DNA from 2 places in the Streptomyces sp. 891-h genome. Region 2 is predicted to be linked to the other one. Evidence: riboswitches for the same ligand, from Rfam matches in the RefSeq annotation. Region 2 holds a riboswitch; the other holds the start of a gene.
What was found. Region 2 has a riboswitch for glycine ahead of gcvP (aminomethyl-transferring glycine dehydrogenase). Riboswitches for the same ligand answer to the same signal wherever they lie in the genome.
Positions count from the first base shown of each region.

Region 1 (4,406 bases), 4.5 Mb from region 2:
CGATCCGGCGGAAGGCCGCGAAGTCGAGCTGGCGCGGGTAGGCGGACCAGCCCGCGATGATCAGCTGCGGGCGGTGCTCCTTGGCCAGCCGCTCGACCTCGTCCATGTCGACCCGGCTGGTCTCGTCGTCGACCTTGTAGGCGACGACGTTGTACAGCTTGCCGGAGAAGTTGATCTTCATGCCGTGGGTGAGGTGCCCACCGTGCGCCAGGTCCAGGCCCAGGATGGTGTCGCCCGGCTTGAGCAGCGCGAACATCGCGGCCGCGTTCGCCTGGGCGCCCGAGTGCGGCTGCACATTGGCGGCCTCGGCGCCGAACAGCGCCTTGATCCGGTCCCTGGCCAGGTCCTCGATCACGTCGACGTACTCGCAGCCGCCGTAGTAGCGGCGGCCGGGGTAGCCCTCGGCGTACTTGTTGGTGAGGACCGACCCCTGGGCCTCCATGGAGGCGACCGGAGCGAAGTTCTCCGAGGCGATCATCTCGAGGGTGGACTGCTGGCGGTGGAGTTCGGCGTCGACGGCGGCGGCGACGTCGGGGTCGACCTCGTGGAGAGAACCGTTGAGAAGCGACATGGAAGAACCGTCCCTGTCAAGTGGCGGCGGAGTGGGCAAGCGGCCTCGGGCGGTCCGAGGCGGACCCCGGACGAGCGGGCGGGCCGGCTCGTCCGGGGGCGTGCCTCGGTCACCCGAGGCGGGCGCCTCAGCTGCCTGAGGCGAAAGCGGCGTACTCGTCGGCCGAGAGCAGGTCGTCCGGCACCTCGGAGACCCTCACCTTGAACAGCCAGCCGCCCTCGAGCGGGGCGGAGTTCACCAGCGCCGGGTCGTCCACCACGTCCTGGTTGACCTCGGTGATCTCACCGGAGGCCGGGGAGTAGAGGTCGCTGACGGACTTGGTGGACTCCAGCTCGCCACAGGTCTCGCCCGCTGTGACGGTGTCGCCGACCTCGGGGAGCTGGACGAAAACCACGTCACCGAGCGCATTGGCGGCGTGCTCGGTGATACCGACCGTCGCGACGCCGTCCTCGGCGTCCGACAGCCACTCGTGCTCCTTGCTGTAGCGGAGCTGCTGGGGGTTGCTCATGACTCTGATTCTCCCGGATGCGAAAGGTGCAGTGAAAACGGTCTTGGCAGGTGGAACGGGGGGCTCGAACGCGGCCCCGGGCGGCGGTGGGAGGGCCAGGCGCCTCTCGTGGAGGATCTTGGGCCCCCTTGCGGCGGGTCTCAGCCCCTCTTGTAGAAGGGCAACGCCACCACCTCGTACGGCTCTTGGCTGCCCCGGATGTCGACCGTGACCCCCTTCGTCCCGGGCTCCGCGTGCGCCGCGTCGACATACGCCATGGCGATCGGCCTGCCCAGCGTGGGGGAGGGCGCGCCGGAGGTGACCTCGCCCACAGTGGCGCCGTCGGCCACCACGGGGTAGCCGGCGCGCGGCACCCGGCGCCCCTCGGCGATCAGCCCGACCAGCTTGCGCGGCGGCGCGGTCGCGGCGCGTTCGGCGGCCGCCTCCAGCGCGTCGCGCCCCACGAAGCGGCCCTCGTTCGTCGTCTTCTCGAACTTGACGATCCTGCCCAGTCCGGCGTCGAAGGGCGTCAGCGAGGTGGACAGCTCGTGCCCGTACAGCGGCATGCCCGCCTCCAGGCGGAGCGTGTCGCGGCAGCTGAGCCCGCACGGCACCAGGCTCGCGTCCTTGCCGGCCTCCGTCAGCGCCTCCCAGACGGCGACGGCGTCGTCGGGGGAGACGAACAGTTCGAACCCGTCCTCGCCGGTGTAACCCGTCCGGGCGATGAGCGCGGGCTTGCCGGCGACGATGTCGCGCTCGCCCGCGTAGTAGCGCAGCCCGTCGACGTCGTAGCCGGTCAGCTTCTTGAGGATGCCGGCGGCTGCCGGGCCCTGGACGGCGAGCAGCGCGCACTTGTCGCGGTCGTCCCGCACCTCGGCGCCGTAGCCGTCCTGCCGCTCGACCAGCGCGTCCAGGACGGTCTGCGCGTTGGCCGCGTTGGCGACGACCAGATACTCCGGCTCGTCCTGCTGACCCAGCCGGTAGACGATCAGGTCGTCGAGGATGCCGCCGTTCTCGTCGCAGATCATCGTGTAGCGGGCGCGGCCGACGGCGAGCTTGGACAGATTGCCGACCAGCGCGTAGTCCAGCAGCGCGCCGGCCTGCGGCCCGGTGATGGTGATCTCGCCCATATGGGAGAGGTCGAAGAGGCCGGCGGTGGAGCGGACGGCCAGATGCTCCTCGCGCTCGCTGCCGTAGCGAAGCGGCATGTCCCAGCCCGCGAAGTCGGTCATGGTGGCGCCCAGCGCGCGGTGCGTGGCGTCCAGCGCGGTCTTGCGCGGGGCGGCGTTGTTGCTGGTGGCCGGTGGCTCGGTCATGCAGGCTCCCAGAGTCCCAATGAGTCCCCAAAGGGGTATGACGCGGATGTCCTCCCCATCTGTCATCGGAACCTGAGAGGTTCGCCGACAGCTCCCGAACGGCTGGAGCCCGGCTTGCACCTTGGGTGGGACCACCGGCCCGCGCCGGGGCGTGGGCGCGACGGTCCGCTTTTCAGATCTGCCTAGCCTGCGCGGTAACGGGGCCTGAGAGATTCAAGGGAGGATCTTGCTCCTTCGGCGCCTCGGCGTGCGGCTGACGTGCGATGACTGCTGCCGCCGCCGGGGACTCTCCCGCGCGGGTTCGAACGGCCGGTATGGAGTTGAGTGCGCACATCATCGCACGGGTGAGCGGGCCGTGGCTGCCCCTGAGCGAGGGCTGTTCGCCTTGAATCACATTACCTTTCCTTTACATACTGGGGGGAGGCGGTGGCCGAGCCGTCGCCCTCGGAGGGGAGATCCATTGGGCAGCCTGTGCAGTGCCGACGTAAGGCCGAGGAGCGCGCGGGCGGGCCCTTCGGCCCGCTCAGTGATCCGCCACGACCTCCGCCGTACCGCGGCGGTACGGACCCTGTGCTATCGGAGAGGGGATGTGGTGGTCGTCTCCGGCCTGCCCGGCGGCGGCAAGTCCACCCTCATCAAAGCCGCGGTCCCGGCGTGCGGCGACGTGGTCCGTATCGACTCCCAGGACACCAGAGAGCGCTGGGAGCGCCGGATGCCGCACTGGCTGCCGTACGACGTCTACCGGCCGCTGGTACGGCTGGCGCACTACGCGGGGCTGCGCGCGGCCCTCCGCTCCGGCGCCGCCGTGGTGGTGCACGACTGCGGTACGCAGAGCTGGGTGCGCCGCTGGCTGGCCCGGGACGCGGTGCGCCGCGGCAGGTCGCTGCATCTGCTGCTGCTCGATGTGGCACCCGAGGACGCGCTGGCCGGGCAGAGCGCCCGCGGCAGGCGGGTGTCCGCCTACGCCTTCCGCCGCCACCTGCGTGCCGTACGCCGGCTGCGGGCCGCCGCCGAGTCGGGTCGGCTGCCGCGCGGCTGCGTCTCCTCGGTGCTGCTGGACCGGGGCGCGGCCCAGACGCTGCGGTCCGTGCGCTTCGAGGCGCTGCCCGACTCCGTGCCGATGGCGGTCTCCACGCATGTGCGGCCGGCGCACGCGCGGACGTTCACGCCGACCGTGCCGTCCGCGCGGGCCGGGCCGACGACGCACGCGGTCCCGCCGCCCGCGAGGGACGACGGGATCGCGGAGGGGGACACCAGTGACCAGGCTGAGAGGACGCCCGGGATCAGTGTCCCCCGACCGGGGTGAGCGGCTTGTGGGCCTGCGGCTGGAGCGCCGGTGACTGGGGCGCCGCGCCCTGGCCCGGCTTTCCGTGCGCCTGCCCCTGCGCGGGGTGCTGACCGGCGGGCTTGCCGGGCTTCGCGGGTGCCGGCTTGCCGGGCTTCGCGGGTGCGGGCTTGCCGGGCGCGGGCTTCGCGGGCTTCGCGGGCTTGGGGTGGGCAGGCTTCTGCTGCTGTGCGGGCTTGTGCGCGTCACCGGGCTCGGCCTGCTGCTGGCCTGCGGGCTTCTGCTCCTTGGGGTGCTGCGGCTCGGGCTTGTGCGACTGCGGCTTGACCGGCTTTACGGGCTTGGGCTTTGCGGGCTTGGGCTGGGCGGGCTTTTGCTGCGTGGCCGGTTTGTGCTGTTCGAGGAGGTCGTCCTCAGGGCCCGCGGGCTTCTCCTGACCCTTCGCCGGCTTCTGCGGCCCGGCGGGCTTCTGCGCCTGACCCGGCTTCTGCGCCTGGCCGGGCTTGTGGGCCTGACCCGGCTTGTGCGCCTGACCGGGCTTCTGTACCTGACCCGGCTTCTGCTCCTTGGCGCCGTCGGCCCCGGACGGCTCGGGCTTGCCGTGCTCCGTCCCGGTGTCGTTGTCGGCGGGTTGATGGACTCCGGGCCGGTGTCCGGGCGTGTGGTCCGCGGGCAGCGAGGAGGCCGCGGCAGAGACCGCACCCGCCGCGCCGATGGCGAGCGAGCCGGCCAGGGAGACGGTGACGG
Region 1 covers NZ_CP050693.1:2,216,904-2,221,309, reverse strand. Annotated here, with positions in the region: gene glyA (serine hydroxymethyltransferase) at 1-571, opposite strand, end outside; gene gcvH (glycine cleavage system protein GcvH) at 699-1,079, opposite strand; gene gcvT (glycine cleavage system aminomethyltransferase GcvT) at 1,220-2,374, opposite strand; glycine riboswitch at 2,557-2,678, opposite strand; partial or broken gene HC362_RS09305 (AAA family ATPase) at 2,940-3,470, shown strand; gene HC362_RS09300 (hypothetical protein) at 3,658-4,406, opposite strand, start outside.
Region 1: it holds a riboswitch for glycine, as region 2 does, so the genes downstream of both, gcvT (glycine cleavage system aminomethyltransferase GcvT) here and gcvP (aminomethyl-transferring glycine dehydrogenase) in region 2, are expected to answer to the same signal.

Region 2 (4,406 bases):
GGTGGAGCCCCTGAGCCTCGATGAGGCCTTTGTGGACCTGGAGGCCGGGGAGGCGCTGAAAGGGACGCAGAGCGGCACCGAGGGGGCGCGTCAGGTCGGTGAGCGGCTGCGGCGGGACATCAGGGCGGCGACGGGGCTGACCGGCTCGGTGGGGCTCGCGGGGTCCAAGATGCTGGCGAAGATCGCCTCGGAGCAGGCGAAGCCGGACGGCTTGGTGCTCATCCCGGTGGCCACGGAGCGCGGGATGCTGGCGCCGCTGTCCGTGCGGACGCTGCCGGGGGTCGGCCCCGCCACCGCCGAGGTGTTGCGCAAGGCCGGCATCACCACCGTCGGGGAGATCGTCGAGGCGGGAGAGGACGAACTGCTGCGCCTGCTCGGCAAGGCCCATGGCACCTCGGTGCACGCGATGGCCCACGGCATCGACGACCGTCCGGTGGTGGCCGAGCGGGACGCCAAGTCGGTCTCCGTCGAGGACACCTACGACGTGGACCTCACCGACCGCACCCGGGTGCGGCTCGAGGTGGAGCGGCTGGCCGAGCGCTGTGTGACGCGGCTGCGCGCCGCCGGCAGATCCGGGCGCACCGTGGTCATCAAGGTGCGCAGCTACGACTTCTCGACCCTCACCAGATCGGAGACCCTCCGGGGCCCGACCGACGATCCCGGGGTGGTCAGGGAGGCGGCGCTGCGGCTGCTGGACGGGGTGGACACCACGGCCGGTGTGCGGCTGCTGGGCGTGGGGGTCAGCGGGCTCGCCGACTTCACGCAGGAGGACCTGTTCGCCCAGGCTCAGGCGGCGCTGAGCGAGGAGCGGGCCGACGGTAGGGCCGAGGGGAGGACCGAGGGCAGCGGGCCGCAGCGTGCCCCCGGCCCGGCCGAGACGGAGGAAGCCGAGGGAGGCCACCGCGGGGCCGAAGGGAGCCACAGCGGGGCCGAGGGGCAGCCGCGGACGGCCCGCGCCGCGCTGGAGCCCGCGTCCGCCGTGGAGGAGCCGGGCGCGGCCGTGCCCGCCGACCGGCGCTGGATTCCGGGCCAGGACGTGTGCCACTCCGCGTACGGCAGAGGCTGGGTGCAGGGCAGCGGCGTCGGCAAGGTCACGGTGCGCTTCGAGGAGCCGGACACGCCGCCGGGCCGGGTGCGCACCTTCTCCGTCGACGACCCCGATCTGCTGCCGGCCGAGCCGAGGATGCTGGACGCGGACATCGCCGCCGCGCTGGCGGCTCAGTCCCCGCCGCCGGCTCAGTCCCCGGCGCCGGCGATCCGCCCGAAGTCCCGGTCCGGCGGCGGGGGAGTGTCCTCGTCCGCCGGGACGTCGAGCCCGTAGTGGCGGTAGAGCTGGAGCTCCTGCTGCGGGGAGAGGTGCCGGCCGACGCCGAAGTCGGGGGCTCCCTTGATCAGCGCGCGCTCGAACGGGATGCGCAGTCCTGTCTCGTCCAGGCTGGAGGGCTCCAGCGGTACGAAGGCGTCGCGGCTGAAGATGCCGGTGCGCAGCGCTGCCCACTCCGGCTCACCTGTGGCGTCGTCGAGGTACACCTCGTCCACCGTGCCGATCTTGACACCCTCGCTGTCGAACGCTTTACGGCCGATCAGGCTCCGCGGATCTATCTCGGTCTGCACGGGTCTCCTCCCACAGGGTCGCAGCGTGCTCGCCACGCTCGTCCTCACCAAGCTCGGGCTCGCCACGCTCGGCTCACCAATGCTCGTAATCTCCACGAAAAGGCACTTTTCGACGGATGGCTACTTGAGCGCACACCGGGTTACCACTCAAGGGGGCGCTGATACTCTCGAAGTGGCTGTCGACCCCGTGCGGGAGAGTCCTCCGGTGCAGCATCCGGAGGCGCCGAAGGAGCAACTCCTCCCCGGAATCTCTCAGGCTCACGTACCGCGCGGACGAGGTCACTCTGGAAAGCAGGGCGGGCCCCGGACCAGCGCCGAAGCCCCTCCTCACCGACGGTGTAAGCCGGGCGTCCCGCACCTGGGCGGCTCGGTGAAACTCTCAGGTCGAGATGACAGAGGGGGAGGCCGTCCGGGCACCCGTGGAAGGTGCCCCTCGCAGGTCGCAGAGACCAGGAGGCCCCCGCAGATGACTTCCCATCGCACCCCGCTCTCCGAACTGGAGAACGGCACTCCCTTCGAGAGCCGCCACATCGGACCCGACGCCGGCGCCCAGGCCAAGATGCTCGCGCAGGTCGGTTACGGGTCGCTCGACGAGCTGACCGCTGCTGCGGTTCCCGAGGTGATCCGCAGCACCGAGCGGCTCCGGCTCCCCGAGGCGCGGAGCGAGGCCGAGGTGCTGGCCGAGCTGCGCTCCCTCGCGCGCCGCAACCAGGTGCTGCACTCCATGATCGGCCTGGGCTACTACGGCACCGTCACCCCGGCGGTCATCCTGCGCAATGTGCTGGAGAACCCCGCCTGGTACACCGCCTACACCCCTTACCAGCCGGAGATCTCCCAGGGCCGGCTGGAGGCGCTGCTCAACTTCCAGACCGTCGTCTCCGATCTGACCGGGCTGCCGACGGCCGGTGCCTCGCTGCTGGACGAGCCCACGGCCGCCGCCGAGGCGATGGCTCTCTCGCGCCGGGTCGGCAAGGTCGGCAAGAGCGGCGGGGACGTCTTCCTGGTCGATGCCGACTGCCTGCCGCAGACGATCGCCGTGCTGCGCACGCGCGCTGAGCCGACCGGGGTGGAGGTCGTGGCCGCCGACCTGAGCGACGGCATCCCCGAGGAGCTGGCCGGGCGCGGCGGTGTCTTCGGCGTACTCCTCCAGTACCCGGGCGCATCGGGCGCGGTCCGCGACCAGCGCCGGGTGATCGAGCAGGCGCACGAGCTGGGCGCGGTCGTCACCGTCGCGGCCGATCTGCTGGCGCTCACCCTGCTGACCTCGCCGGGTGAGCTGGGCGCCGACATCGCCGTCGGCTCCAGCCAGCGCTTCGGTGTGCCGATGGGCTTCGGCGGGCCGCACGCGGGCTATATGTCCGTCCGCGAGAAGTTCGCCCGCAGCCTCCCCGGCCGGCTCGTCGGCGTCTCCAAGGACGTCGACGGCGAGCAGGCCTACCGTCTCGCCCTGCAGACCCGCGAGCAGCACATCCGCCGCGAGAAGGCCACCAGCAACATCTGCACCGCGCAGGTGCTGCTCGCCGTGATGGCCGGGATGTACGCCGCGTACCACGGCCCCGACGGGCTGGCCGCCATCGCCCGGCGCATCCACCGCTACGCGACGCTGCTGGCCGCTGGGCTGCGGGACGGCGGCGTGGAGATCGTCCACGAGCGCTTCTTCGACACCGTCACCGCACGCGTCCCCGGCCGCGCCGCCGAGATCACCGAGCGGGCCCGCGAGGCCGGGATCAATGTGCGCCAGGTGGATGCCGACCACATCGGCATCGCCTGCGACGAGACCACCGGGCGCGAGCAGATCACCGCGGTGTGGCGGGCCTTCGGGGTGACCGTGGCCGACGACCTGGACGCGCTGGACGCCGCGCTCGGTCAGGACGCGCTCCCCGGCGAGCTGCTGCGCACCGACGAGTACCTCACGCACCCGGTCTTCCACGAGCACCGCTCCGAGACGGCGATGCTGCGCTACCTGCGCCGACTGGCCGACCGCGACTACGCGCTGGACCGCGGCATGATCCCGCTCGGCTCCTGCACGATGAAGCTCAACGCCACCACGGAGATGGAGCCGGTCACCTGGCCCGAGTTCGGCGCGCTGCACCCCTTCGCGCCCGCCGAGCAGGCCGAGGGCTATCTGACGCTGATCCGCGAGCTGGAGGAGCGGCTGGCCGAGGTCACCGGCTACGACAAGGTCTCCTTGCAGCCCAACGCCGGCTCCCAGGGCGAGCTGGCCGGGCTGCTGGCCGTACGCGCCTACCACCGGGCAAACGGCGAGCCGCAGCGCACCGTCTGCCTCATCCCGTCCTCGGCGCACGGCACCAACGCGGCCAGTGCCGTGATGGCGGGGATGAAGGTCGTCGTGGTCAAGACCAGCGACAACGGTGACGTGGACGTGGCCGACCTGCGCGCCAAGATCGAGCAGCACGGCGACGAGCTGGCCGTCCTGATGGTCACCTACCCCTCGACGCACGGTGTGTTCGAGGAGCACATCACCGAGGTCTGCGCCGCCGTGCACGACGCGGGCGGTCAGGTGTACGTGGACGGCGCCAACCTCAACGCGCTGCTGGGGCTGGCCAGGCCGGGCCGGTTCGGCGCTGATGTCTCGCACCTCAACCTGCACAAGACGTTCTGCATCCCGCACGGCGGCGGTGGCCCTGGTGTCGGTCCGATCGGGGTGCGCGAGCACCTGGCGCCGTACCTGCCCAACCACCCGCTCCAGCCGGCCGCCGGCCCCGAGACGGGCATCGGGCCGGTCTCCGGGGCGCCGTGGGGCTCGGCCGGGATCCTGCCGATCTCGTGGG
Region 2 covers NZ_CP050693.1:6,671,892-6,676,297, forward strand. Annotated here, with positions in the region: gene HC362_RS29345 (DNA polymerase IV) at 1-1,321, shown strand, start outside; gene HC362_RS29350 (PRC-barrel domain-containing protein) at 1,237-1,614, opposite strand; glycine riboswitch at 1,795-1,892, shown strand; gene gcvP (aminomethyl-transferring glycine dehydrogenase) at 2,081-4,406, shown strand, end outside.